DNA from 2 places in the Burkholderia oklahomensis C6786 genome. Region 2 is predicted to be linked to the other one. Evidence: predicted binding sites of a transcription regulator. Region 2 holds the regulator's gene; the other holds the start of a gene.

Region 1 (14,786 bases), 1.1 Mb from region 2:
GTGCGGGCGCATTCCTCTAATCGCGTTTGGTTATGAAAAGGTGGAAATCGATTATTAAGGGAAATGTGGCGGATGCGGTAAACTCGCGGGTCATTCCCTAGATGCGGCGGCGGTCGACAGCGAAGTCCGGCACATCCGGCTGCGCCGTTCCGCCGTTTTGTTTACATGATCGAAATTCGCAACCTTTCGCAGCGTTTCGAGGGGCCTCGCGGCTGGATCGAAGCGTTGCACAACGTCAACCTGACGATTCCGCAGGGCGAGGTCTTCGGCATCATCGGCCGCAGCGGCGCGGGCAAGAGCACGCTCGTGCGCACGATCAACCTGCTCACGCGGCCGTCGGAAGGCAGCGTGATCGTCGACGGCCGCGACCTGACGCAGCTGTCCGCGAGCGAGCTGCGCAACGCACGGCGCGACATCGGGATGATCTTCCAGCACTTCAACCTGCTGTCGTCGCGCACCGTGTTCGACAACGTCGCGCTGCCGCTCGAGCTCGCGGGCGTGAAGCGTGCGGAGATCGAGGCGACCGTGCTGCCGCTGCTCGACCTCGTCGGCCTCGCCGCGCAGAAGGACCGCTATCCGGCGCAGATCAGCGGCGGCCAGAAGCAGCGCGTCGGCATCGCGCGCGCGCTCGCGAGCAAGCCGAAGGTGCTGCTGTCCGACGAAGCGACGTCCGCGCTCGATCCCGAGACGACGCGCGCGATCCTCGACCTGCTCCGGCGCATCAACCGCGAGCTCGGCCTCACGATCGTCCTCATCACGCACCAGATGGAAGTGATCAAGGACGTGTGCGATCGCGTCGCGGTGCTCGACGCGGGGCGCGTCGTCGAAGAGGGCAACGTGATCGACGTGTTCATGCGGCCGCACCACGAAGTCACGCGCGCGCTGATCGGCGACGTGATCGCGCAGGAGCTGCCGCCCGCGATGAAGGCGCGCGTTGCCGAGCGCCTGAAGACGGGCTCGGGGCATCTGTTGCGCCTCGCGTTCACGGGCTCGGGCGTCGATCAGCCGATCCTGTCGGAGACGATCCGGCGCTACGAGCTGGACTTCAACATCCTGCACGGCCAGATCGACGAGATCCAGGGCCGCGCGTTCGGTTCGCTCGCGGTGCTCGCGACGGGCGAGCCGGGCAAGGTGGGGCAGGCGTTCGCGTATCTGCGCGAGCAGGGCGTCGTCGTCGAGGAGCTTTCGTATGTTGAGTGAAATGTTCGATATGTTTGTGCAGTCGTTCTGGGAGACGCTGATCATGGTCGGCATCTCCGGGGCGGTCGGCGCGCTCGTCGGCCTGCCGCTCGGCGTGCTGCTCTATCTGACCGATCGCCAGGGCGTGCTGCAGAGCCTCGCGGTGAACCGCGTGCTGGGCGGCATCGTCAACGCGGTCCGCTCGACGCCGTTCATCATCCTGCTCGTCGCGGTGATCCCGTTTACGCGCCTGGCCGTCGGCTCGTCGATCGGCACCGCGGCGGCCGTCGTGCCGCTCACGATCGCGGCGGCGCCGTTCATCGCGCGGCTCGTCGAGACGGCGCTGCGCGAAGTCGACCGCGGCCTCATCGAAGCCGCGCAGGCGATGGGCGCGACGACGGGCCAGATCGTGTTCAAGGTGCTGCTGCCCGAATCGCTGCCGGGCATCGTCGCGGGGCTCACGATCACGTTCGTGTCGCTCGTCGGCTATTCGGCGATGGCGGGCGCGATCGGCGGCGGCGGGTTGGGCGACCTCGGGATCCGCTACGGCTATCAGCGCTATCTGCCGGAAGTGATGTGGACGGTCGTCGCGATCCTGATCGTGTTCGTGCAGATCGTGCAATCGTTCGGCGACTGGCTCGTGCGGCGCCTGAGCCACAAGTAAAACAACCGATTGCGCGCGAGCGCCGCGCGTCGCGACCGGCGGCGGCGCCGCAACCGCAGAGGAGATCCGGAGATGCAACGAAGAACGATGCTCAAGCTTGCCGCCGCGTTCGGCGCGGCCGCATGCGTCGCGAGCGCGCAGGCGCAGGCGCGGACGATCAAGGTCGGCGTGACGGGCGGCCCGCACGCACAGGTGATGGAGGAAGTGAAGAAGGTCGCCGCGAAGAACGGGCTCGACATCAAGATCGTCGAGTTCTCGGACTACGTGCAGCCGAACGCGGCGCTCGCGGCGGGCGACATCGACGCGAACAGCTATCAGCACTATCCGTATCTCGAAGCGCAGGTGAAGGATCGCGGCTACAAGATCGTCAAGGTCGCGGACACCGTCACGTTCCCGATGGGGATCTATTCGAAGCGCGTGAAGTCGCTCGCGGAGCTGCGCCCGGGCGCGCGGATTGCGATTCCGAACGATCCGACGAACGGCGGCCGCGCGCTGTTGCTGCTGCAGAAGCAGGGCCTGCTGAAGCTGCGCGACGGCGCGGGCCTGAAGGCGACGCGCTTCGACGTCGCCGACAATCCGAAGCAACTGAAGCTCGTCGAGCTCGACGCCGCGCAGATTCCGCGCTCGCTCGCCGACGTCGACGCCGCCGCGATCAACACGAACTACGCGATGGAGGCCGGGCTCAAGCCGAAACAGGACGCGATCGCGATCGAGGGTCCGAACGGCCCGTACGCGAACATTCTCGCGGTGCGCGCCGAAGACAAGGACAAGCCGTGGGTCGCGAAGCTCGTCGCAGCGTACCGGTCGCCCGACGTGAAGCGCTTCATCGAGCGCCAATTCGGCGGCGCGGTGATCACCGCGTGGTGAGCGGAACGCGGGGCGCCGCCGATTAGAGGCGGCGGTCGAAAGCCCGGGCTTGGCGTCCGGGTTTTTTCTCTTTTAAAATAGAACGACCGTTCGCTATTATCGGCATGCCGCAAGGGGGCGCTATCCTCGGTAGCCGCAAATTGAATGACCGGCGTTGCCGCCGCGTGGGCGAGCCTCGCTATAAAATGGCCGCTGGTCGTATTCGTAACTTTGGAGCGTGTGCATGAAAATCCTGGTGCCAGTGAAGAGAGTGGTCGATTACAACGTGAAGGTCCGGGTGAAGACGGACGGCACGGGGGTCGATATTGCGAACGTGAAGATGTCGATGAATCCGTTCGACGAGATCGCGGTCGAGGAGGCGGTGCGCCTGAAGGAAGCGGGCGTGGCGACCGAAGTGATCGCGGTGTCGGTGGGCGTTGCGCAGGCTCAGGAAACGCTTCGCACGGCGCTCGCGATCGGCGCGGACCGTGCGATTCTCGTCGAATCGAACGACGAAGTGCAGCCGCTCGGCGTCGCGAAGATCCTGAAGGCGCTGGTCGACAAGGAGCAGCCGCAGCTCGTGATTCTGGGCAAGCAGGCGATCGACGACGATTCGAACCAGACGGGCCAGATGCTGGCCGCGCTCGCGAACCTGCCGCAGGCGACGTTCGCGTCGAAGGTGACGGTCGCCGACGGCCGTGCAACGGTCGCGCGTGAAGTGGACGGCGGCGCGGAGACGCTGTCGCTTCAACTGCCCGCGGTGGTCACCACGGATCTTCGCCTGAACGAGCCGCGCTACGTGACGCTGCCGAACATCATGAAGGCGAAGAAGAAGCCTTTGGAAACCGTGAAGCCGGAAGACCTGGGCGTGGACGTTGCGCCGCGTCTGAAGACGCTGAAGGTGGTGGAGCCGCCGAAGCGCGCGGCGGGCGTGAAGGTGCCGGACGTGAAGACGCTGGTCGAGAAGCTGAAGACCGAAGCCAAGGTGCTGTAAGGGGAGCGGAAAGAAATGACGATTCTGGTAATTGCCGAACACGACAATGGGTCGATCAAGGCGTCGACGCTGAACACGGTGGCTGCCGCGCAGAAGATCGGCGGCGATATTCACGTGCTGGTCGCGGGTCACAACGCGCAGGGCGCGGCCGACGCGGCGGCGAAGATCGCGGGTGTCGCCAAGGTGCTGTTGGCCGACGCGCCGCAACTCGAAGCGGGCCTCGCGGAGAACGTCGAGGCGACCGCGCTGAACGTCGCGAAGGACTACTCGCATATCCTCGCGCCGGCGACCGCCTACGGCAAGAACATTGCGCCGCGCATTGCGGCGAAGCTGGACGTCGCGCAGATTTCGGACATCACGGCGGTGGACTCGGCCGACACGTTCGAGCGCCCGATCTACGCGGGCAACGCGATCGCGACGGTGCAGTCGAGCGATCCGATCAAGGTGATCACGGTGCGCGCGACGGGCTTCGATCCGGTTGCGGCCGAAGGCGGCAGCGCGTCGGTCGAGAAGATCGACGCGGCGGCAGACAGCGGCATTTCGCAATTCGTCAGCCGCGAGGTGACGAAGCTGGAGCGTCCGGAACTCACCAGCGCAAAGATCATCGTGTCGGGCGGCCGGGGCTTGGGCAGCGGCGAGAACTACACGAAGGTGCTGGAGCCGCTGGCGGACAAGCTGCAGGCGGCGCTGGGCGCGTCGCGCGCGGCGGTCGACGCGGGCTACGTGCCGAACGACTACCAAGTGGGCCAGACGGGCAAGATCGTCGCGCCGCAACTGTACATCGCGGTGGGCATTTCGGGCGCGATCCAGCATCTGGCAGGGATGAAGGATTCGAAGGTGATCGTCGCGATCAACAAGGATCCCGAAGCACCGATCTTCAGCGTGGCCGACTACGGCCTCGTCGGCGATCTGTTCACGCTCGTGCCGGAGCTCGTGAACGAGCTCGGCTGACGCGCAGCGCGCGTCGCGTTCAGCGCACGAGCAAGTCGAACATGAACAAAGGGGCGCGGCGAGCGCCCCTTTTCACACCATAAACGGACTAGGAGAGGAGCACCATGAGCTATACCGCACCCGTCAAGGACATGCTGTTCGTGATGAAGGAACTGGCCGGCATCGACGAGGTCGCGAAGCTGCCCGGCTACGAGGACGCCGGCTTCGATACGGCTGCCGCCGTGCTCGACGAATCGGCGAAGTTCTGCGGCGAGGTGCTTGCGCCGCTGAACGTCGAAGGCGACAAGAATCCGAGCAGCTGGAAGGACGGCGCCGTCACCGCGACGCCCGGCTTCAAGGAGGCGTTCCGCCAGTTCGTCGAAGGCGGCTGGCAGGGGCTGCAACATCCGACCGAATACGATGGACAGGGCCTGCCGAAGCTGATCGCGACGCCGTGCATCGAGATGCTGAACGCGTCGAACCTGTCGTTCGCGCTGTGTCCGCTCCTGACCGACGGCGCGATCGAGGCGCTCCTCACGGCCGGCACCGACGAACAGAAGTCCAGCTATGTGCCGAAGCTCATCTCCGGCGAGTGGACGGGCACGATGAACCTGACCGAGCCGCAGGCGGGCTCCGACCTCGCGCTCGTGCGCTCGCGCGCGGAGCCGCAAGGCGACGGCTCGTACAAGGTGTTCGGCACGAAGATCTTCATCACGTGGGGCGAGCACGACATGGCGGGCAACATCGTCCATCTCGTGCTCGCGCGCACGCCGAGCGCGCCCGAAGGCGTGAAGGGCATCTCGCTCTTCATCGTGCCGAAGTTCCTCGTCAACGACGACGGCAGCCTCGGCGCGCGCAACGACGTGCACTGCGTGTCGATCGAGCACAAGCTCGGCATCAAGGCGAGCCCGACCGCGGTGCTGCAGTACGGCGACCACGGCGGTGCGGTCGGCTATCTCGTCGGTGAAGAGAACCGCGGCCTCGAGTACATGTTCATCATGATGAACGCGGCGCGCTTCGGCGTCGGCATGCAGGGGATCGGCGTCGCCGACCGCGCATACCAGAAGGCCGCCGAGTTCGCGAAGGAGCGTGTGCAGAGCCGTCCGGTCGACGGCTCCGCGAAGCAGTCGGTAACGATCATTCATCACCCGGACGTGCGCCGGATGCTCGCGACGATGCGCGCGCTGACGGAAGGCGCGCGTGCGCTGTCGTACGTCGCCGCCGCGCACAGCGATCACGCGCATCGCGCCGCCGACGAAGGCGTGCGCGCGAAGCATCAGGCGATCTACGAGTACCTGGTGCCGGTCGTGAAGGGCTGGAGCACCGAGATGGTCAACGAGGTCGCGAGCCTCGGGATCCAGGTGCACGGCGGGATGGGCTTCATCGAGGAGACGGGCGCCGCGCAGTATTACCGCGATGCGCGGATTCTCGCGATCTACGAAGGCACGACCGCAATCCAGGCAAACGACCTCGTCGGCCGGAAGACGGTGCGTGACGGCGGTGCGGTCGCGAAGGCGATCGTCGGCGAGATCCGGCAGACGGTCGAAGCGCTCGGCGCGCACGACGGCCCGGCATTCGCCGCGATGAAGACGCAGTTGGCGAACGGTGCGCGCGCGCTGTCGGCCGTCGTCGATTTCGTCGTCGCGAACGTGAAGGGCGATCCGAACGCCGTGTTCGCCGGCAGCGTGCCGTATCTGAAGCTCGCGGGCGTCGTGCTGTGCGGCTGGCAAATGGCGCGCGCGCTGCTCGCCGCGCAGCACAAGCGTGCCGACGATCCGAAGTTCTACGACGCGAAGATCGCGATCGCGCAGTTCTACGCGGAGCACATCCTCGTGCAGGCAAGCGCGTTCGAGGCGTCGATCGTCGGCGCGAAGGGCGGCGAGAGCGTGCTCGCGCTGACGGAAGACCAGTTCTGATCGCCTGGTTCGGTCAGTAGACATAGAAACGAAGAACGGCGCCCTCGGAGGCGCCGTTCTTTTTGGGCGGCGTGGGCACGCATATGCGGCTGCGCCGGTCGCGCGTCAGCGCGTCATGCGTACGCCGGGCGGTGCTCGCCGTCCGTTTCGCTCAGATAGCGATGCACCGACAGGTCGTCCGCGCGGATCGCGGGCTTCTTGCCGGACATCAGGTCCGCGAGCAACTGGCCCGAGCCGCACGACATCGTCCAGCCGAGCGTGCCGTGGCCCGTGTTGAGGAACAGATTCGGCACGGGCGTGCGGCCGACGATCGGCGTGCCGTCCGGCGTCATCGGGCGCAGGCCGGTCCAGAACGACGCATTCGCCGTATCGCCGCCGCCCGGGAACAGGTCGTTTACGCACATTTCGAGCGTCTCGCGGCGCGCCTGGCGCAGCCGCTTGTCGAAGCCGACGATCTCCGCCATCCCGCCGACGCGGATGCGTTCGTCGAAACGGGTGATCGCGATCTTGTAGGTCTCGTCGAGCACGGTCGACACGGGCGCCTTCGCGGCATCGACGATCGGCGCGGTGATCGAATAGCCCTTCAGCGGGTACACCGGAATCTTCATGAGATTCGCGACGAGGTTCGTCGAATACGAGCCGAGCGCGACCACGTACGCGTCGGCGCGCACCATCTCGCCGCCGCACTGGACGCCGGCGATCTTGCCGCCCGCGATCGCGAGCGCATCGATGCTCGTATTGAAGCGAAACTTCACGCCGAGCTGCTCGGCGAGCGCGGCGAGGCGCGTCGTGAAGAGCTGGCAGTCGCCCGTTTCGTCGCCCGGCAGCCGCAGGCCGCCCGTCAGCTTGTGCGAGACCGCGGCGAGCGCCGGTTCGGCCTTCTTCAGCTCGTCGCTCGACAGCAGTTCGAACGGCACGTTCGCGTCGCGCAGCACCGCGATGTCCTTCGCGGCGCCGTCGAGCTGCTGCTGCGTGCGGAACACCTGCAGCGTGCCGCCCGTGCGGCCTTCGTACTGGATGCCCGTCTCGGCTCGCAGCGCCTGCAGGCAATCGCGGCTATATTCGGCGAGGCGCACCATGCGGCCCTTGTTCAGCGCATAGCGCTCGGTCGTGCAGTTGCGCAGCATCTGCCACATCCATTGCAACTGGAAGCGCGTGCCGTCGAGGCGGATCGCGAGCGGCGCGTGCTTTTCGAACATCCACTTGACCGCCTTCAGCGGCACGCCGGGTGCAGCCCACGGCGCCGCGTAGCCGGGCGAGATCTGGCCCGCGTTCGCAAAGCTCGTGTCGAGGGCGGGGCCGGCCTCGCGGTCGATCACCGTGACTTCGTGGCCCGCGCGCGCCAGATAATAGGCGCTCGCCACGCCGACCACGCCACTGCCCAAAATAACCACACGCATAGCTGCTCCGGATAGAAAACGCCGGACGGCGCGCGGCGCACCCGATGCGCTCTGCGATCTGCATCCGACCTAGTTTTTTGCGCTATGGTATTGTTGAGTCACTAGGTTTTGTTATTGTATTTTTCCAATTTTCAGTAAAAAAGCGATGAGAACTCAACGTCAGCCGGTACGCGCGCTCGACAAGCTGGACCGGCGTATTCTGAAGCTGCTGCAAGAGGACGGCCGCATGGCGATGAAGGACCTCGCCGAGCGCGTCGGACTGACGGTCACGCCCTGCATCGAGCGGGTGCGGCGGATGGAGCGCGACGGCGTGATCACGGGTTACCACGCGCGCGTCGATCCTGCGCAACTCGGCGCGTCGCTCCTCGTGTTCGTCGAGATCACGCTCGATCACAAGAACGGCAACATGTTCGAGCAGTTCCGCCGCGAGGTGATGAAGATCGACGAAGTACTCGAATGCCATCTCGTGTCGGGCGACTTCGACTATCTGATCAAGGCGCGGATCGGCGAGATGGCCGACTACCGGAAGCTGCTCGGCGACATCCTGCTGCAGTTGCCGGGCGCCGTGCAGTCGAAGAGCTACGTCGTGATGGAGGAAATCAAGGAGACGCTGATGATCGCGGTCGACGAGTGAGCGCGGGAGCGCGCATTCGAAGCGCTTGGCACGTGTCGCCAATTACTGTATAAATATACAGTAATTGGCGACATTGTCATTGGCGGCTTCGGCCGCTTACCAGAGGCGTGATGAGCGATCGATCCGACGTCGAATATCAGGTGGCGCCGCCCGTGCCCCGCAAGGGGCGCGGCGCGGTGGACAACCTGCAGGGGCGCTACGAGACCGTCGAGCGCGAGTTGGTCGACGACGGCTGGGCGCGCGACGAACGCGAGCCGCCTGTCCCGTTGCGCACCCAGGTGTTCGAGGAGCGCGCGAGGACGATCCTCACGCGCAACGCTTCGCCGGACATTCCGTTCAACGTGTCGCTGAATCCGTACCGCGGCTGCGAGCACGGCTGCATCTACTGCTTCGCGCGGCCGACGCACAGCTACCTCGGACTGTCGCCGGGGCTCGATTTCGAGAGCCGGATCTACGCGAAAGTGAATGCGGCGGAATTGCTCGAGCGCGAGCTCGCGAAGCCGCGTTACGTGGCGGAGCCGATCGCGCTGGGCGTGAACACCGACGCGTATCAGCCGGTCGAGCGCGAGCTGCGGATCACGCGGCAAGTGATCCAGGTGATGCACGATCACGGGCAGCCGTTCGCCGCGATCACGAAGTCGTCGCTGATCGAGCGCGATCTCGACTTGCTTGCTCGGATGGCCGAGCGTCAGCAGGTAATGGCGGCCGTCACGATCACGACGCTCGATTCCGAACTCGCGCGTGCGCTCGAGCCGCGCGCCGCGACGCCTTCGCGCCGGCTGCGGACGATCCGTGCGCTGCGCGACGCGGGCGTGCCGGTTGGCGTGAGCGTCGCGCCGATGATCCCGTTCGTCACCGAGCCCGATCTCGAGCGCGTGCTGGAGGCTTGCGCGGATGCGGGTGCGACCCACGCAAGCTATATCGTGCTGCGGCTGCCGTGGGAGGTCGCGCCGCTTTTCTCCGAATGGCTTGCCGCGCATTTCCCGGATCGCGCGGAGCGCGTGATGGCGCGCGTGCGGGACATGCGCGGCGGCAAGGATTACGACTCGGATTTCAGCCGGCGGATGAAGGGCGAAGGGATGTGGGCGGATCTGCTCAGGCAGCGCTTCAGGATGGCGGTCAAGCGCTGCGGGCTGAACGAGCGCACGCGCGGCATTCTTGATTTCTCGCAGTTTCGCGCGCCGCAGCGGCCGAAGCAGCCGAAGCCGCTCGGGCGGCCAAATGCAGCGCCGAAGGCGGACGACGGTTCGCAGCTCAGCCTGTTTTGATTCGCGCGTGGTGCGTCGACGGAGCCTGCGGATGTGTCATTGCGAGATCTGCTTCGCGGCCTCGACCTGCGATTCGAAATAGGTCTGGAAAGCGAGTGCGAGCCCCGTCATCAGCAGGAATGCGCCGATCAGCAGCGAAAAGATCACGACGAACACGACGCCCCAGCCGGAGCGGCTGTGGCGGCCCGTGGCGGCGTTGAATTGCGCGTCCCATTTGTCGTCGGCGCGCAGCCCATAGACGAGCGCGGCGAGGAACGCGGCGAGCAGCGATATCGCGCCCGGCACGGCGAGCCACCAGCCGAGCGCGGCCGTGCGTCCCGACGCCGCGAGCAGCAGGAACCCGGGAATGCCGACGATCGTCGCGAGCAAATGCGCCCAGCCGGCGAGGTCCTTCCAGCCGTGCAAATAGAATCGGTGTGCGCCGAGCGAGCCGAACAGGAATGCGAGCAGTGCGGTGAGCGTCTTCGAGCGAAAGCGGGGTGGGGTGGACGTGCTGCTGGACATGTCGGGCAGGGTAGTGGGTCTTCTTCGTGGGCGCCCCGGCAAGGCGGGGGCGCGGCGGTCGGCTCGCATTCTACGATGCGGGGCGCCGCACGGTCACGCAGCGGCTGCGTCAATGCGCCGCATCGTAGGTGATCCGGTAGATTGCGCCCGCATAGTCGTCGCTGACGAGAAGCGATCCGTCCGGCAGCGGCAGCACGTCCGCCGGACGGCCCCAGACGCTTTCGTCGGGCCTCAGCCATCCCTGGGCGAACGCTTCCTGATGCGCGGATCGGCCGTCCGGCGAGGCGATCACGCGCATGACCCGGTAGCCGACCTTGCGGCTGCGGTTCCACGAGCCGTGCTCGGCGATGAAGATGTTGTTGCGGTATTCGGGCGGGAACATGTCGCCCGTGTAGAAGCGCATGCCGAGCGCGGCGACGTGCGCGCCCAGCTTGAGCACGGGCGGCACGTAGCTCGCGCACGTGTGGCCGCGCCCGAACTGCGGATCGAGCACGTCGCCGCCATGGCAGAACGGATAGCCGAAGTCGAGGCCCGCGTGCGGCGCGCGGTTCAGCTTGTCGTCGGGGCGGTCGTCGCCCATCAGGTCGCGGCCGTTGTCGGTGAACCAGAGTTCGCTCGTCGCCGGATGCCATGCGAAGCCGACCGTGTTGCGCACGCCGCGCGCGTAGACCTCGTAGCCGCTGCCATCGGGGTTCATCCGACCGATCATCGCGTAGCGGTCGCGGTCGGCGACGCAGATGTTGCACGGCGCGCCCGTCGGCACGTAGAGCTTGCCGTCGGGGCCGAACGCGATGAACTTCCAGCCGTGATGACGCTCGGTCGGCAGTGCGTCCGTGACGACGACGGGCTTCGGCGGTGCGGCGAGCCGTTCGTCGATCCGGTCGAGGCGTAGAATTCGCGACACGGCCGATACGTACAGCGCGCCATTGCGATACGCGACGCCGACCGGCATCTCGAGTCCCGACGCGATCACATGGTGCGCCCGCACATGGCCGTCGCGCACGACGAGCGCATGCACGCGGCCCTCCATGCTGCCGACGTACAGAATTCCGCGCGGCGACCACGCCATTTCGCGTGCGGCGGGCACGTCGTCGGCGAGCACCTGGACGCGAAAGCCGGGCGGCACGCTCAACGCGTCGATCGGCAGTGCGGCCGACGCGGCGATTGTCGCGAGAACGAGACAGGCGGCGGCCGCGGTGCGCAGCAGCGTCGGCAGGCCTGAGGAAACGATGCGCGACAGGGAGATGAGCGGACGCATGGCGGTCGAAGGCGGACGAGCGCGAAGCGCGCGATGGGGGAATTGTAAGCCTCCGGAGCGCGCTTCCGGGATTTTTGCCGGGTAAGTGTTTGTTGCGCCATCGGTTTCCGGCTATAATCGCACGTTTCAGTAGTTTTCGAACCCGGTTTCCCGAAGGAATTCATATGGTCATCATCCGTCTGGCTCGCGGCGGCTCGAAGAAGCGCCCGTTCTACAACATCGTCGCTACCGATTCGCGCAACCGTCGTGACGGCCGCTTCATCGAGCGCGTCGGCTTCTACAACCCGGTCGCGACGAAGGGCGAAGCGCTGCGCATCGCTCAAGACCGTCTGACGTACTGGCAAGGCGTCGGCGCACAACTGTCGCCGACCGTCGAGCGTCTCGTCAAGCAAGCGCAAAAGGCGCAGCCGGCTGCCTAATAATGGCGCGGCGTGCCGGAAGTGCCGGCTGCGAGGTTCGTTGATGGCTGGTCACGACTCCGGTAGCGCAAAGCGCGGGCAGTCGCCGTCGTTCGGCGTATTCGTCCGCAAGCCCGTCGAGCGCGCGCCCACGAAAGAGGCGGGCGGCGGCGCGGCTGATTCGGAAGCAATTCGCATCGAAACGGCGCAGTCGTGGCCGGACGATGCGGTCGAGGTCGGCGCGGTCGTCGATGCGTACGGCCTCAAAGGCTGGGTCAAGCTCGCGGCCCACGCCGGTGCGGGTCGAGGCGGCGATGCGCTCCTCGGAGCCCGCGACTGGTGGCTGCAAAAAGGCGCGGAGCGAAAATTCGCGCGCATCACGCAAGCGAAGTTGCATGGCGGCGCGGTCGTCGCGCATCCGGCCGGCTCCGTCGATCGAGATGCGGCGCTCGCGCTGCGCGGCTTCCGCGTGTTCGTGCGCCGCGGCGATTTCCCCGCACTCGCCGACGACGAGTTCTACTGGGTCGACCTGATCGGCCTCGACGTCGTCAACGAGGCGGGCGTCGCGCTCGGCAAGATCGCCGACATGATCGACAACGGCGTGCATTCGATCATGCGCGTCGAGTATCCGACGACCGGCAAGGACGGCCGGCCGGCAGTCGGCGAGCGGCTGATTCCGTTCGTCGGCGTATACGTGAAAGCGGTCGAGCAGGCGGCGGGGCGCATCGTCGTCGACTGGGAAGCCGATTACTGAAATGGACGAAGCCACGCAGAGCGCGATCCAGTTCGACGTCGTCACACTCTTTCCGGAGATGTTTCGCGCGTTGACAGACTGGGGCATTACGAGCCGCGCGGTGAAGCAGGGACGGTTCGGCTTGCGCACGTGGAATCCGCGCGATTTCACGACCGACAACTACCGCACCGTCGACGATCGCCCGTACGGCGGCGGTCCCGGCATGGTGATGCTCGCGAAGCCGCTCGAGGCGGCGATCGGTGCGGCGAAGGCCGCGCAGGCGGCGCAAGGCGTTGCGGCGTCGCGCGTCGTGATGATGTCGCCGCAGGGCGCGCCGCTCACGCACGAACGCGTGATGCGGATGGTCGCGGAGCCGGGCGTCGTGCTGTTGTGCGGCCGCTACGAGGCGATCGACCAGCGTCTGATCGATCGTTGCGTCGACGAGGAGTTGAGCCTCGGCGACTTCGTGCTGTCGGGCGGCGAATTGCCGGCGATGGCGCTGATGGACGCCGTCGTGCGCCAACTGCCGGGCGTGTTGAACGACGCGCAGTCGGCCGTGCAGGATAGTTTTGCCGACGGGCTGCTCGATTGCCCGCACTATACGCGCCCCGAGGAGTACGAGGGCGCGCGAGTGCCGGACGTGCTGCTCGGCGGGCACCATGCCGAGATCGAGCGCTGGCGTCGGCAGGAAGCGTTGAGAAATACCGTGGCGAAGCGCCCCGATCTGATTGCGCGGGCGCGTCGCGAAAAGTTGCTGAGCCGGGCCGACGAGGCGTGGCTTGCAAGTCTCGCGAAAGAAGCGAAGCAGGCCTCCTGAGGCGGCGGCGCTCCGTTCGCGAATATGGCGGCGTCGTGCATGCGTGCGCGGCGCCTGATGTGAATCCATCCTCTATCGGGGCCGAGCCGGGCGACCGGCAGGTGCGAACGCCGACAAGATGGCTTTAGGAGTCAGTGATGAATCTGATCGCAAAACTTGAGCAGGAAGAGATCGAGCGCGCGCTCGCAGGCAAGACGATTCCCGAATTCGCCCCGGGCGACACGGTGATCGTGAACGTGAACGTGGTGGAAGGCACCCGTAAGCGCGTTCAGGCTTACGAAGGCGTCGTGATCGCGAAGCGCAACCGTGGTTTGAACTCGTCGTTCATCGTCCGCAAGATTTCGTCGGGCGAAGGCGTCGAGCGTACGTTCCAGACGTACTCGCCGCTCTTGGCGAGCATCGTCGTGAAGCGCCGCGGCGACGTGCGTCGCGCGAAGCTGTACTACCTGCGCGAGCGTTCGGGCAAGTCGGCTCGAATCAAGGAAAAGCTGGTGTCGAAGGATCGCGCCGCTGCTGCGCAACAGTAAGCGCAGTCGGGAACGCGCGCCGGATCCAATTCGGGGTGCGTTCCGCCAGGCGTGAAAAGGCGCCGTGCGGGAGCATCCGCACGGCGTTTTTTTTGCAGCCTGTCGAAAGCCGCGGCGACGTCGCGGCTTTTTTGTATCCGCTGAATCCGCGTGCATCCAAGCGATCGCGGGCGACTCGACGCGCTGCGCGTGCGATGCCGGAAGCCGGCCGGCATTCCGGTGGCCCCGGATTTCGATCGCCGGTCCGAAGGCGCGCCGCATCCGCTCATAGAAACTGGCCGAGCGGCAGATCGAGATCGATCGTCGCGCGGCTCAGTTCCGCTTCGGCCGCCCGAGCCTTCGCTGAAAACAACCGCATCAGGACGACCTTGTTCAGCGTATCGCTGCGCAGCGCGCCGTCCGCACGGCTGCCGATCAGCGTGACGCGCGAGGCGAGCGGCCAGCGTCCGGCTCGCGCATAGAAGCTCGCGAGCGGCGGATCGCACGTGAACACGCCGATGTCGATGCCGCTTGCTTCCATCCACTGCGTCGCCGCCGCGACCGTGCGCGTTCCGAGCCCCGCGCGCCGATGGGCGGGATCGGTCGCGACCCAACTGAGGCCGCCGATCGAAAAGCGTTCGCCCGCATGCGAAATCGTCTTGCGCACGACCGCCGCGTAGCTGGCGACGTCGCGGCTTTTCGGCGCCGACACGTAGAACGACATCGCGTCGAGGCGCGG
Region 2 (14,786 bases):
CGACAGGAACGCCTCGTTCTCCCACGCGATCAGCACGTCGCCGATCCCGCGCTGCACGAAGCTCGTCGTCGCGCCGCGCGCGCCCGAATCGAGCACGCCCGCGTTCCTGTACAGCTTCGAGACGAAATCCTTCGCCGTCTGCGCATTGCCGCCCGGCTTGTGCTGCGCGTACGCCCAGGCGGCGAGGTAGTTCCAGCGCGCGCCGCCCGACGTCTTCGGGTTCGGCGTGACGATCGACACGCCCGGCTTCGCGAGGTCGTCCCAGTCCTTGATGCCCTTCGGATTGCCCTTGCGCACGAGGAACACGATCGTCGACGTGTACGGCGACGCGTTGTCCGGCAAGCGCTTTTGCCAATCCTTGTCGATGAGGCCCTTGTTCGCGAGCGCGTCGATGTCGTATGCAAGCGCGAGCGTCACGACGTCGGCCTGCAGGCCGTCGAGCACCGAGCGCGCCTGCGCGCCCGAGCCGCCGTGCGACTGCTTGAAGTTCACCGTCTCGCCCGTCTTCGCCTTCCACTCCTTGCCGAACGCCTGATTGACGTCCTGATAGAGCTCGCGCGTCGGATCGTACGAGACGTTCAGGAACGTCGTGTCCGCGAGCGCCGGCGTGAGCGCGCCGAGCGCCGCCGCCGCGCCGAGCGCGAGTGATGCGATGAGACGACGTGCGCCGCCCGCCAGCCCCGTGTTGCGCTTGACCATCCGTTGTTCTCCGTGTGGGTCATGGGTTGTGATGTCGGGCCAGTCTAACGAACAGGTTTCATCATTAAAAATAATCGTTCCTCATTTTTTAATACTCAAAAGTGGTAACGACCGCCCGATCGACGGCTATCGCGGCCGAAGCGGCGCTGCGACGCAGCCGGATCGCGGCGAAATCGCCGTGATAGCGCCGAACTTCAAGTAACGCTTGAATTTCCCCGAGCACTGTATAAAAATACAGCTCACTGTCTATCCATACAGTCATGCCATGATCAAACTCACCGCCCGTCAGCAGCAAGTGTTCGATTTGATCCGTCGCGCGATCGAGCGCTCCGGCTTTCCGCCCACTCGCGCGGAAATCGCCGCCGAGCTGGGCTTCAGCTCGCCGAACGCGGCCGAGGAGCACTTGCGGGCGCTCGCACGCAAGGGCGTGATCGAGCTGGCGGCGGGCGCGTCGCGCGGCATTCGCCTGATCGGCATCGAGGATTCGCCGCACCAGCTGACGCTGCCGCACGCGGCGCTGATGCAGCTGTCGCTGCCGCTCGTCGGCCGCGTCGCGGCGGGTAGCCCGATCCTCGCGCAGGAGCACATCTCGCAGCACTACGCATGCGATCCCGCACTCTTCTCGAGCAAGCCGGACTACCTGCTGAAGGTGCGCGGCCTGTCGATGCGCGACGCCGGCATCCTCGACGGCGATCTGCTCGCCGTGCAGAAGCGGACCGAGGCGAAGGACGGCCAGATCATCGTCGCGCGGCTCGGCGACGACGTCACGGTCAAGCGCCTGAAGCGCCGGCCCGGCGGCGTCGAGTTGATCGCCGAGAACCCCGATTACGAGAACATCTTCGTGAAGGCCGGCAGCGCGGAATTCGCGCTCGAAGGCATCGCCGTCGGGCTGATCCGCCCGGGCGAGTTCTGACCGCCCCGCAGCCCGCCCGCGGCAACGCCCGTCTATCCCGCCATTCGACTGGATCTGGAGAACCCTATGGAACGCCTCGCCCGCCTGCTGCCCTTCCGCCAATTCGGCCGCCTGCGCCATCTGCGCGGACGCACGCCATGCGCGCCGCTCGTCGCCGCCCAGCCGCGCGGCGAGCACGACGCGCAGCCGTCGCTGCTGCCGTCCGCACTGCCGGCATTCGCGCGCGTGTCGCTGAACGGTTCGCTCCATCACGCGGAACCCGAGCGGCGCGCGCCGGTGCGCGTCTATCATGGGCCGTCGCGATTCATCATGGTCGGCACGGTCGATGCGATCTGCCGGATGATCGATCGCTGCATCGCCGAGGAACGTTCGCTGACGCAACAAGGTCTCTGATCTGCGGAGCCCGTGCGCCCGTCTCGTCGTGGAGGCCGTTTGAATTCTGCCATGCGCCTGCAAAGGCGATTCCTGAAGCCGGTTTCGATCGTCGTGGCGCTTGTCGTCGCCGCGGCGGTGATCGTCTATGCGTATGCGTCGCCCTATCTCGCGCTCAGGCAGCTGAAGCTGGCGATCGATGCGCGCGATGCGCAGGCGATCAGCACCTATGTCGATTTCCCCGCTTTGCGGATCAGCCTGAAGCAGCAGCTCGCCGACGAATTGATGCGGCGCATCGACGCGCAAAAACGCGACAATCCGATCGCGATCATCGGCGCGCTGATCGGCTCGGCGCTTGTCGGCCCGCTCGTCGATGCTTACGCGACGCCCGAAGGCGTCGCCGCGCTGATGAACGGCTTGCCGCCGCGCGCGCAGTCCGGGCAACGGCCGCCGGAGTTGAGCCGGCCCGGCGATCAAGCGGCGAGCCAGGCAGCGGCCGTGGCGCCTGCGGCGGGTGCGTCGTCGGGTGGCCCCGGCCATTCAGTTGCCGCGTCAAGCGACGCGACGCCTGCCGCGAGCGACACGGCGGCGCAAGCCGCGCCGTTGCCCGCATCCGGCACGCCGTCCGCCGCCGCAAGTTCGCCATCCGGCACATCGCCGCAGACGAGCGCCGCCTACCGGAGCTTCGATGAATTCATCGTCACGTATCGCCGCGACGACGGCAGCGCGCGCTATGCCGCGATCTTTCGTCGCAGCGGAATCCTCGGCTGGAAATTATCGGCGGTCGATTTGCACGGCGAGTGAATTTGAATCGGCCCGTCGGCCGCATGCCGCATGAAGCAAGCGTGAATGCCGGGCCCGGCGCATGCGCACGGAAACGGCAGAGGGCCGGGGCGATTTCAAACGATGCGAGACGAGCCGCCGGACCCGCCCGCCGCGCGGCTTTGCAAATCGGCTGGAACCGGTTCGATTCGTTTGCCCGATCAACCGATGGCGAAAACCGATGGCGAGATTACCCGATGATGGCCATCGGCGATCAGGCGAAGCGGCGAATATCGGCTGCCCCCCGCGCAGCCGATTCATGCTCCGTAGCGCCACGCGCCGATGTGCGTCGGTGGCGTAGTCAGCGTCCGGCTGCCGCCGCGGTTGCTTCCTTCGCGCTTTCAGCCTTCTGCTCCGCCGGCGACGAGCACGCGACCAGAATGCTGCACGACACGCGATCGAGCAGTTGCGTGTTGCCCGACCCCATCCACCACCGCGACAAACCGCTACGGCAGCGATGGCCGACCACGACGAGATCGACGTTGAGCTTGGTCGCGAGATTCGCGATCTCGTCGATCGGGTAGCCGAACGCGAAATGCCCCTGCGCCTGCACACCGTGCTCGGTCAGCCAGTCGACGCCCTCTTGCAGGATCTCGCGTGCGGTTTCCTCGAAGCGGCTGCAGGCGACATCGGTCAGCAGGCCGGCGCTTTGCGCGATGCTCGATCGCATATCGACGACCGACAGCAAGTGTGCTTCGGCTTTCAGATCGCGTGCCAGATCGGCGCCGCATCTCAATGCCTTGCGGCCCTCGAGCGTGCCGTCGTAGCACAACAGTATTTTTTTATAGCTAGCCATCTTGGCCTCCCTAATGCGCGACCGGCGCATGGAACCCATCATGCTGCGCCGCAATTCCAGATGCAAGCGCAGGAAAACGCTGATTCGCCCCGCGCCGCGAACGCGCGATGATGCGATGCACGAAGTCGAGCAATGTGCGCCGTGACGAGGCAAGCGCGCTGAAGCAATGCGATCGATGCACTAGAATGGCCCGTTCGTATTGCACGATTCCAATCGATATTCACTTGCCCATGTCCGTCGCACCGATCGATTTTCAGGCAGTCGAGAAACGCTACGACGGCAAGCTCGTCGTCAACGGCTTGTCCTTTCACGTGCAGCCCGGCGAATGCTTCGGCCTGCTCGGCCCGAACGGCGCCGGCAAGACCACGACGCTCAAGATGCTGCTCGGCATCACGTATCCGGACGCGGGCTCGATCAGCCTGTGCGGCGAGTCCGTGCCGTCTCGCGCGCGGCATGCGCGGCGCCGCGTCGGCGTGGTGCCGCAGTTCGACAACCTCGATCCCGACTTCACCGTCCGCGAGAACCTGATTGTATTCGCCCGCTACTTCGGGCTCTCCGCACACGAGGCGCGCTCGCTCGTGCCGTCGCTGCTCGCGTTCGCGAAGCTCGAGAACAAGGCCGACGCGAGGGTGAGCGAACTGTCGGGCGGCATGAAGCGGCGGCTCACGCTGGCCCGCGCGCTCGTCAACGATCCCGACGTGCTCGTGCTCGACGAGCCGACGACGGGCCTCGATCCGCAGGCCCGGCATCTGATGTGGGAACGGCTGCGCTCGCTCCTCGGGCGCGGCAAGACGATTCTGCTGACCACGCACTTCATGGAAGAGGCGGAGCGCCTGTGCCACCGCCTGTGCGTGATCGAGGAAGGCCGCAAGATCGCGGAAGGCGCGCCGCGCGCGCTGATCGAAACGGAAATCGGCTGCGACGTGATCGAGATCTACGGGCCCGATCCCGTGCAACTGCGCGACGAGCTCGCGCCGCTCGCCAAGCGCACCGAGATCAGCGGCGAAACGCTCTTTTGCTACGTCGACGATCCGGAGCCGATCAACGCACGCCTGAAGGGCCGCACGGGCCTGCGCTATCTGCACCGCCCCGCGAATCTCGAAGACGTATTCCTGCGGCTGACCGGCCGCGAGATGCAGGACTGAAACAATGGACACTCGCCACTACACGTCGCAGCCGGCCGTCGCGCCCCGTGAGCGCGAATCCGCGTTCGCGCTCGCGCTGCCCGCGAACGCGACCAACTGGATCGCCGTCTGGCGGCGCAATTATCTCGTCTGGCAAAAACTCGCGATCGCGTCGATGTTCGGCAATCTCGCCGATCCGATGATCTACCTGTTCGGCCTCGGGCTCGGCCTCGGGCTGATGGTCGGGCACGTCGAAGGCGTGTCGTACATCGCGTTCCTTGCGGCCGGCACGGTCGGCTCGAGCGTGATGATGTCGGCGAGCTTCGAATCGATGTATTCGGGCTTCTCACGAATGCACGTGCAGCGCACCTGGGAAGCGATCATGCACACGCCGCTGTCGCTCGGCGACATCGTGCTCGGCGAGATCGTCTGGGCAGCGAGCAAGGCGATCCTGTCGGGCGCGGCGATCATGCTCGTCGCCGGCGTGCTCGGCTATGCGAAGTTTCCGTCGATGCTGGTCGCCCTGCCGGTGATCGCGCTCGCCGGCCTCGCGTTCGCGAGCCTCGCGATGATCGTCACCGCGCTCGCGCCGTCCTACGATTTCTTCATGTTCTATCAGACGCTCGCGCTGACGCCGATGCTGCTCTTGTCCGGCGTGTTCTTCCCGCTCACGCAGTTGCCGGAGTTCGCGCAGCGCGTCGCGCACGCGCTGCCGCTCGCGAATGCGGTCGATCTGATCCGCCCGGCGATGCTCGGCCGTCCGGCGACCGATGTCGCGATCCACGTTGCGATACTCGCCGCGTACGCGGTGGGCGGATTCTTCGTGTGCGCGCGCCTGTTCAGGCGTCGGATGATGCGCTGACGAAACCGGGCCGCCCGGCAGGCTCGCGACGCCGGGCGCGCGCGAGCCGAATGCCGAACGTGCGGCCCTTCGGCCGCGCCGCGGCCACGCGCCGCGCGGCCGCCAGCGCGACGATCATTCGTCGTCGTCGCTCCAAGGCATCTCGACGTCGGTCAGGAACGCGACGGTCGCGAGCGGCCCGCCCTCCTGCCGGCCGAGCTTGCCGTCCGCGCGGTGCCATTCGACGCGGAACACCGTGCCCGGATCGTCGGCGAGCAGATACACGGTGCGCAATTCCTCCGGGTCGGCATCCTCGACGGGGCCGTCGAACGACACGAGCATTTTCTGCGGCCACAGTCCGTTGACCGGATCGTAGACGCGCTCGCCCTGCGGAATGTCGATGCTCGCATCGACGCCGATCGTCGCCGACGCCTCGACGATCATCTTGCCGAGCGCGTTCAGCACGGCGGTCGCACGCGTGGAGTTGGCCTGGCGAATCGCGAGATCGCCGCGCGTCAGCGCCTGTTCGAGGCGGGGATGTACCTTGTGTTTCGTCATGCGTTTTCCTGATTGCTTCTGCTTCTGAAAATGACGGCCGGCCTCGATTCCGAGACCGGCCCGATAACGTGCGCGCGGACTGCCGGCGTGTCGGCGATGCGGTCGAATCCGTCGTGCTGGAATCGCCGGGCGGTTGCCGTCAGTCGCCGCTCGTCGCGCCCGAATGGAAATCGCCAATCGCCGCTGCCGCCGATCTCCGAGCCCGATTGCGTGATCCGGCCCGGCATCGCCGCAGGCGCGCCCGTGGCCGATGCATGTCGACCGAGCGCCCTAATCGCATTTTCCCGGCCGATCGCCTCCGGACTCGCCGCGCTCAGAACCCGAGCGCAACCGCCGCCAGCCCGCCGATCACCCCGAACGCGACGACGAGCGCCGCGACGAGTGCAAGCGTCGTCGGCTTGAACGCGCGCGCGAGCATCGCGAGCGACGGCACGCTGACAGGCGGCAGCGTCATCAGCAGCGCGCCCGCCGGCCCGACGCCCATGCCGAGCGACAGCATCGCCTGGATGATCGGCACCTCTCCCGCGGTCGGGATCACGAACAGCATGCCCGCAATCGCGAACGCGACGATCCAGCCGATCCCGTTGCCGACGTCCGGCCCGATGTGCGGGAACAACCACGCGCGCGCGGCGCCGAGCAACAGCACGAGCACCAGATATTCGGGCACGAGGCGCACCGTCATCCGCACGAAGATCTTCATCCAGCGCACGAACGCGTTGCCGGCCGCCGCCTGCTCGGCGACGAGCTTCGCGCGCAGCGCGTCGTCGACGACGCGCGTCTGCTCCCCGGCGAGACGGTTGAGCAGATAGCCGACGCCGAACACCAACGCGACGCCGAGCACGAGCCGCAGCGCGCTCCAGTGCCAGCCGAGCACGAAGCCCATGAACACGAGCGCGGCGGGATTGAGCACCGTGTTGCCGAGCCAGAACGCGACCGCGCCGCCCGGCGACGCGTCGCGCTCGCGCAGGCCCGCGACGACGGGCGCCGCGCAGCACGTGCACATCATGCCCGGCAGCGCGAGCAGCCCGCCCGCCGCGACACTGCCGAAGCCCCTGCCGCCGAGCGCGCGCGCGACCCAATGCGCGGGCAGGAGCGCCTGCACCGCCGAGCCGAGCAGGAGGCCCAGCACCATCGCCTGCCAGATCGCCTTGCCGTACGCCCACGCGTAGTCGAGCGCCGCCTGCAGCGACGGCTCGGGCGCGCGCGCCGCCGCGCCCATCAGGATCGACTGGCCGATCGAATGATGCTCGGCCGCGACGAACGCCTTGTGATAGTACGGAAACCACTTCACATAGAAGAGGCCCGCGACGGTCAGCAGGACGAACGTCGCGAGGCCGAGCGCCGGATGGGGGGTGTAGGAACGGGAACTGTTCATGCTGGTCGCCGTGAATGCGTGTGATTGAGCGTTGTTGCGCATCGAAGCGAAACGCCGGAAACGGACGCATGCCGCATCGCGGCACGGCGCGGCGGATGGCGGCTCATCAACGCCTCGATTTCGGATGCGGAATCAAACGCCCGGTTCGGACGAACCGGACCGATAACGGAAAGCCGGGATTATCGCACGCGGCGCGCGATTCTCCGATCCGGGCATATGCGGCGGCGGACGCCGCACGCCCGGCGGAGCAAGGCCCGGCGACGCGCGACGCATCGGCCGGGCCGCGTCGCGGCCGCCGTTACGGCGCGGGATTCGGCTGCTGTTCGTGGAGCGCGTCGATTTCGGCGAGGATCTCGGGCGGCAGCTTCGCGTCGACGCTCGCAATGTTCTCGCGCAGCTGCTCGAGCGACGTCGCGCCGATCAGATTGCTCGTCACGAACGGCCGGCTGTTGACGAACGCGAGCGCGAGCTGCGCCGGCGACAGGCCATGCCGCTTCGCGAGCGCGACGTAGCGCGACGTCGCCTGCACCGCGTGCGGCCTGCTGTAGCGCTGGAAGCGCTCGAACAGCGTGATGCGCGCGCCGGCGGGACGCGCGCCCTCTTCGTACTTGCCGGACAGCCAGCCGAACGCGAGCGGCGAATACGCGAGCAGCCCGATGCGCTCGCGATGGCTGAACTCCGACAAGCCGTTCTCGAACGTGCGATTCAGCAGGCTGTACGGATTCTGGATGCTGACGATGCGCGGCAGGCTGAGCTTCTCGGCCGCGCGCAGGAATTGCGCGACGCCCCACGGCGTCTCGTTCGACACGCCGACATGGCGCACCTTGCCCGCCTTCACGAAGTCGCCGAGGACGGCGAGCGTCTCTTCGATCGGCACCGTGTACGGATCGTCGATCCACGGATACGCGGGGCGGCCGAACGTCGTCGTGCTGCGGTCCGGCCAGTGCAGCTGATACAGGTCGACGTAATCGGTGCGCAGGCGCCTCAGGCTGCCGTCGAGCGCCTCGGTCAGGTTCTTGCGGTCGAACTGGTTGCCCGCACCGCGAATGTGCGTCGGATTGTGCGGCTGGCGCGCGGGGCCGGCGATCTTCGTCGCGATCGTCAGCTTGTCGCGCAGCGTCGGGCACTTCGCGAGCCAGGCGCCGAGATACGCTTCGGTGCGGCCCTGCGTCTCCGCCTTCGGCGGCACCGGATACATCTCGGCGGTGTCGATCAGCGTGACGCCCTGATCGATCGCGTAATCGAGCTGCGCGTGCGCATCGCTTTCGGTGTTCTGCTCGCCCCAGGTCATCGTGCCGAGACCGATCAAGCTGACTTCGACGCCTGAATCGCCGAGTGTGCGGTATTCCATGCTGCGGTTCCTGTCGCTTCGGGTGCAAAGACCCGAAGCTAACACATCGAAACGATTGCATCAGGACGCAAGCCGCCGAGCGCTGCTGGGCCGTCGCTCGCGGCGTCGGCGCGCCGGCGATGCATTCGCATTCGGCCCCGCATCATTCGGCCCCCGCATCCGCGGCGGCTCAATGCTCGCCCGATGTCTGACGCCGAGCGCCGACCGCCGATGCGCCGCTCACGCCGGCCGCTGGATGAAGCATGTGGCCGATGCGTGCGCGACCACCTTGTCGTCCGGCGTCTTCAGGGTCCCTTCGGCGACGCCGAGGCTTCTCGACAGATGGATCACGCGCCCCTCGGCGACGAGATCGACATCACGCGGCACCGGACGCAGCATCTTCACGTGCAGATCGACGGTGCCGTAGCCGACGCCCGGATCGAGCATCGTATGCACCGCGCAGCCCGTGACCGAATCGAGCACCGTCGCGGCGAAGCCGCCGTGCACGCCGCCGAGCGGATTCAGATGGCGCCCGTCGGCGCGCGCGATCATCTTCACGTAGCCGAGCTCGACGCGCTCGGGCCGCATCGGGATCGTCTCGGCAATCGTCGCTGCGGGCACTTCACCCGCCGCTGCGGCGCGCAGCAGTTCGAGACCGGACATGGACAGCGGATTCATCGACACACTCCTCGCAGTGATACGGAACGCGGCGCGTCGCGCGCCGATTAGTTCCAAAAAAGAACTTACTATGGCGACCATTATTCGCACGCGCTCACCGGCTGTCAACACGCGAGCGACGCGGCCGATTCGAGCGTGCGTTCTATAATCGAACGCACTTCCCCCTGTTTTCACGGAAAACGATCATGAAATGGGACGACATCGGCTCGATGCCGTGTTCGGTCGCGCGCACGCTCGCCGTGCTCGGCGACCGCTGGACGATGCTGATCCTGCGCAATGCGTTTCTCGGCCATCGCCGCTTCGAAGCGTTCCAGACGCAACTGGGGCTCACGCGCCACGTGCTCGCGGAGCGGCTCGCGCGGCTCGTCGACGAAGGAATCTTCACGAAGTGCGCGTATCAAGACCGGCCGCCGCGCTTCGAGTACCGACTGTCGCAGAAAGGCCGCGATCTCTATCCGGTGCTGCTCGCGCTCGCCGCGTGGGGCGATCGGTGGAAGGACGACGGCAACGGGCCGCCCGTCGTGCTGCGACACCGGACATGCGGGCACGTGATGCATCCGGTGATGGTGTGCTCCGAGTGCGGGGAGCCGATCGATCCGCAGGACGTCGAGCCGCTGCCCGGGCCCGGCTGGATCGAGCGGCAAGTGGACGAGGTCGGATGACGACGGGCGGCACACGCTCGATGAAGCACGGCGATGGAACCGCCGCGCCGGGCTGAACGCGCGCGAGCAAGCGCGGCGCGGTTGACGTGCGTCGCGTCGCCACGGGATGCCTGCCGCATAGGGATCGCGCTCGCGGAACCCGGCATACCGCCCGGTTCGTCACGCCGTTTCGCGGCTCGCGTCGATCCGAATTCGACCGCTGTCGTTCCGGTCGCGGCAGCCGGCATCTTGGGCAACGGACCGCCCTCCGCTTCCGAAGCGCGGACGATCGCGACCGCGCGCGCCCACTGCATCGGCCTCCGTCGATCGAGATCCACGACGCCCGCGATGATCGACGCGCATCACGCAAAACGCAACGGTTCGGCTGCGAATCATGACCGCGCACGCGAAGGATGTCCGCGCAATCGAATCTCCTTTCGTTCGGCAACCAGATGGATTCGACGGCCGGTCGCCATGATTGTCTATGCGCGCGTGGCAACGGTCACTCGAACATCAAGCAATATATTCGACCGTTGACCATGTTGCCCTGCAACGCCGCCGCGCCTGCCGACGGCGTTCCACAAAATCCGCCCAGGAGGAATATCGAAATGACACGAAAGCCGAGCGCCGCGATCGAAACGGCGCGATTGGTACTCGACGCGCTCGATCAACGAGACGCCGAAAGTCTGTTCGACTATCGCGGCAATCCCGAAGTGTGGAGATATCAGGGCTGGCGTCCGGCCAGCGTCGCGGATTCCCGCGATTTCATCGCACGTCAATCGGGCGTCGCATTCGGCGAGGCCGGCGCGTGGTGCCAGCTCGCGATTCGCAGCAAGCCGACGCGCGAATTGATCGGCGACCTCGGCGTGCATTTTCCCGCAAGCGATACGGAGCCGGTCGAATTCGGCATCTCGCTGAGTCCCGCGCACCAGCGCAAAGGGTACGCGCGCGAAGTCATGACGGCCTGCATCGACCTCGCTTTTCGACAATGGGGTCATCGCAGACTCGTCGCGTCCGTCGATCCTCGCAACACCGCGAGCATGGCGCTATTTCGGGCGCTCGGCTTCCGGCAAGAGGCGCATCACATCGAAAGCTACTGTCTGTGCGGCGAGTGGGTCGACGACGTAATCTTCGCGATGCTCGCGCGCGAGTGGTCCGCGCGTTCCGACAGCGATTCGGATCGGTAGACGTGCGCCTGTCGCAGACGGGCAATGCGCATTCGATCTCGCACCGCGACCGCCGACGATTCGCCGATCTTCCGCCGCTATGGTCGGGGCGAGTCGAACTCGGCGCTGCTTCGGGCATCGCGCGACGGCATCGTCGCTCCGTCACAAGCGCACGTGCGTCGATCGAGTTCGAGTCCGGATTCGGGCAACGCGAGCATCCTCCCTCTTCCCGGCTTCCAACACAAGAAAGTCCGCTCGTCATCCGCCGTCACGAGGCGCATTCGCAAGATGCCCGGCTTCGCGCCGTCGATCGAAGCGGCACTGCGCACAATCTGTGCGAGCGCAGTGCAATCCGAGTGCGGCGATCGATTCCAAGGATTGGGGCGCCGCTGCGGCCGCTCCGGTCGGCCCAAGTCCGGCACGCAAGCGCGCCGATCGCTCGGCCTCGGCCCAGAGGGCTAAGGGAAACTGAGTGTCCCGCCTGGACTGTTGCGGAGGCCGCGCCGCCCGCTCCCCAATAACCGAATGCGACGCGCAGAAACGATCTGGCGACAGGCATGCACGCGCTCCCGCACATGCCGCCGATCCTGCCTGGGCGCACTCGGCTTGCGCCGCAAACTGCCGAATCAACGGCCTCGGCGCTGCCGCTGCCGATCCGCGCGAAGCAACCCGTCGAACGACCACGGCACCCGCGTCTCCAGCACGACACCGCCTCGATTCTTTCAATTTTGAAAGCAATCTCGCCGATTGGGGTAACATATCGCTTCTTGCATTGAGCGATCGCGTCTCGTCATGCGCATCCAGCAAGAATTGCCTGGTGCACGCCGTACCGAAAGGCGCGCGAACAGCTCAGGTTACAAGTCCACTGCTTGCACGCCGGCGACGCGCCGTCATTTGCAACACCCGCTGTGCAATTTGGACTCCTCATGAAGAAAAGACGCAACATCACCTCGTACATCGTGATCGCGATGATCCTCGGCATCGCCGTCGGTTATGGCTGCCATAGCGCGTTCCCGGATCCGCACGTCGCGAAGGAAATCGCCGGCTACGTATCGCTGCTGTCCGACGTGTTCCTGCGTCTCATCAAGATGATCATCGCGCCGCTGGTGTTCGCGACGCTGACGGTCGGCATTGCGCACATGGGCGATACCGGCGCGGTCGGCCGGGTCGGCGTGAAGGCGCTCGGCTGGTTTTTCATCGCGTCGTTCACGTCGCTGCTGCTCGGCCTGCTGGCCGCGACGGTACTGCAGCCGGGCAGCCATCTGAGCCTGCCCCTGCCCGCCACCGATGCCGCCCTCAACCTGAAGACCGGCTCGTTCACGCTGAAGGACTTCGTGACCCACCTGGTGCCGAAGTCGATCGCAGAGGCGATGGCGAACAACGAGATCCTTCAGATCGTCGTGTTCTCGATCTTCTTCGGCACTGCGCTGTCCGCGCTCGGCGACGCAGGCAAGCGCCTGACCGGCGTGATCGAGGATCTCGCACAAGTGATGTTGAAGGTCACCGGCGCGGTCATGTGGTTCGCGCCCGTGGCGGTGTTCGCGGCGCTCGCATCGACGATCACGACGGAAGGCCTCGGCATCCTGCTCACGTTCGCGAAGTTCATGGGCAGCTTCTATCTCGCACTCGCGCTGCTGTGGTGCGTGCTCACGCTCGCGGGCCTCGTGTTCCTCGGCAAGCGCACGTTCTCGCTGATTCGCCTGATCCGCGAACCGTTCCTGCTGTCGTTCGCGACCGCGAGCTCGGAAGCCGCGTATCCGAAGCTGCTCGACGCGCTCGACCGTTTCGGCGTGAACCGCAAGATTTCGAGCTTCGTGTTGCCGATCGGCTATTCGTTCAACCTCGACGGCTCGATGATGTACTGCACGTTCGCCGTACTGTTCATCGCGCAGGTATACGGCATCGATCTGCCGCTCGGCACGCAAATCACGATGCTGCTTCTGCTGATGCTGACGTCGAAGGGCATGGCCGGCGTGCCCAGGGCGTCGCTCGTCGTGATCGCGGCGACGCTCAACCAGTTCAACCTGCCGGAAGCAGGCTTGCTGCTGATCATGGGCGTCGACATGTTCCTCGATATGGGCCGCTCGGCGACCAATGCGGTCGGCAACTCGATTGCGGCCGCCGTGGTCGCGAAGTGGGAAGGCCAGCTCGACGACCCGCGCGACGATGCCGGCTCCGACGGCGGCGCGGCGTCACTCGAGCCGCAGCGGACAACGGAGCGGGTGTAGGGGTGGCGGCCGTGTGAGAGCGGCTGATTCGGTACCGTCATGGCCCGCCTCCGAGGAAAATCAGCAGTTCCGGTCGGCTGTGGCCGGGTGCGCCCGGCCGCAGCACCGCGCGCATAGGTGTGCCTGCGCCGCCGCCCGCTAGCCGAACTCGTGTCGATCGTTTTCGGCAATCCTGAAAAGGCGCGTCACAATCGCGAAATCGGAGTCGAAGTCGGCGTAGGTGGCGGCACCGGCGTCTATGCCGACGGAGCCGGATGCTGCGCGCATACCACCGGCGCTCGCCGGACAATCGCAGAGGGCGGCAATGCACGGCCGCTCGATGCCGCCGGCGAAATCCGCACACGGGCTTCGAGCTTCGGTCGCCGGTTGCAAGTCGATCCGGCGCCCATGACGCCCGACCGAGTGGCACGTCGAGCACGGCCAGGCGCGCACCATCCCGCGGATTCTCGAGTTGGAAGAGCCGGGCATAGGCGAAGAGCGGATGGGGATCGAGACGACTGGATGCGATGTACGCCCATGTCGGTAAGCGCGATCCGGAAACCAAGTGGAAATTCGATGTGAAGTAGGCGCGCGAAGCACGCTCAGCACTCGCCACGCGACGCTCGACGCGTGCGCAATCTGCACCCGAGGGCGAGATGAATCGACACTGACGAAGCCCCAGGGATTTCTCTCTTCGGGACATTCGCTCCGCCGCGATCACGATGAAGCCCCCCCGCGCCGCTCTGCCGACCCCTACGACTTCGGGGTACACACGAACCCGGGCGCAACGCGTCGGTGATCCGACAGGCGAAAGCGGCAAACGCAATGGCACGAATTCGGGAAACCGGGATTGCGCTCCGAAATTCAGATCGCAGAAGGCAAAACAGGCGCCGAAGCGCCCGTTTTGCAATGAAATCTCTGGGGTGGCTGATGGGACTCGAACCCAATTAGGAGGGGCGTAAAGGGGGTTGCCGGGGATGTATACCTTTGATTTTTCTATGATTCATATATTTCGAATGTGATCGATACCCCCTGAATGCCCGCAGTTGTCCCCGAAATTGTCCCCGGGGAGCAGGCGCGCACTGTCGCTCCCACTCGTCCGATCTGCCCCTTCCACTTCTGTGGAAACAAAGGTAACGTCTCACGAACACAACAATCTGGGCTACGGGGCAATGGAGTTCTACTGGGTAAATGTCGAGCTGACAATCAATGAAGTTCTCAGCGGTAGCTTTCTCTGGGCACCGGAACACACCGTGACACAGTC

The links. The regulator LexA, encoded in region 2, represses DNA repair genes until DNA is damaged. The targets are predictions, from matches to a motif close to ACTGTATNNNNATACAGT.
Region 1: a site for LexA is predicted at 8,608-8,625, ahead of BG90_RS12870 (PA0069 family radical SAM protein). Genes of this name have one in related genera too.

What each region holds. Positions count from the first base shown of each region.
Region 1 covers NZ_CP009555.1:2,845,667-2,860,452, forward strand. Annotated here, with positions in the region: gene BG90_RS12830 (methionine ABC transporter ATP-binding protein) at 166-1,200, shown strand; gene BG90_RS12835 (methionine ABC transporter permease) at 1,190-1,843, shown strand; gene BG90_RS12840 (MetQ/NlpA family ABC transporter substrate-binding protein) at 1,916-2,710, shown strand; gene BG90_RS12845 (electron transfer flavoprotein subunit beta/FixA family protein) at 2,934-3,683, shown strand; gene BG90_RS12850 (electron transfer flavoprotein subunit alpha/FixB family protein) at 3,699-4,634, shown strand; gene BG90_RS12855 (acyl-CoA dehydrogenase) at 4,739-6,529, shown strand; gene BG90_RS12860 (D-amino acid dehydrogenase) at 6,643-7,929, opposite strand; gene BG90_RS12865 (Lrp/AsnC ligand binding domain-containing protein) at 8,075-8,563, shown strand; gene BG90_RS12870 (PA0069 family radical SAM protein) at 8,674-9,831, shown strand; gene BG90_RS12875 (NINE protein) at 9,868-10,335, opposite strand; gene BG90_RS12880 (PQQ-dependent sugar dehydrogenase) at 10,445-11,593, opposite strand; gene rpsP (30S ribosomal protein S16) at 11,758-12,012, shown strand; gene rimM (ribosome maturation factor RimM) at 12,056-12,745, shown strand; gene trmD (tRNA (guanosine(37)-N1)-methyltransferase TrmD) at 12,747-13,541, shown strand; gene rplS (50S ribosomal protein L19) at 13,679-14,068, shown strand; gene BG90_RS12905 (GNAT family N-acetyltransferase) at 14,334-14,786, opposite strand, start outside.
Region 2 covers NZ_CP009555.1:3,918,737-3,933,522, forward strand. Annotated here, with positions in the region: gene BG90_RS17350 (sulfate ABC transporter substrate-binding protein) at 1-699, opposite strand, end outside; gene lexA (transcriptional repressor LexA) at 965-1,612, shown strand; gene BG90_RS17365 (hypothetical protein) at 1,679-2,005, shown strand; gene BG90_RS17370 (DUF2939 domain-containing protein) at 2,045-2,788, shown strand; gene BG90_RS17375 (universal stress protein) at 3,108-3,602, opposite strand; gene nodI (nodulation factor ABC transporter ATP-binding protein NodI) at 3,833-4,747, shown strand; gene BG90_RS17385 (ABC transporter permease) at 4,752-5,588, shown strand; gene BG90_RS36790 (hypothetical protein) at 5,566-5,706, opposite strand; gene BG90_RS17390 (hypothetical protein) at 5,703-6,125, opposite strand; gene BG90_RS17400 (permease) at 6,439-7,500, opposite strand; gene BG90_RS17405 (NADP(H)-dependent aldo-keto reductase) at 7,799-8,851, opposite strand; gene BG90_RS17410 (PaaI family thioesterase) at 9,071-9,508, opposite strand; gene BG90_RS17415 (winged helix-turn-helix transcriptional regulator) at 9,694-10,170, shown strand; gene BG90_RS17420 (GNAT family N-acetyltransferase) at 10,563-11,336, shown strand; gene BG90_RS17430 (dicarboxylate/amino acid:cation symporter) at 12,242-13,543, shown strand; gene BG90_RS35260 (hypothetical protein) at 13,682-13,978, opposite strand.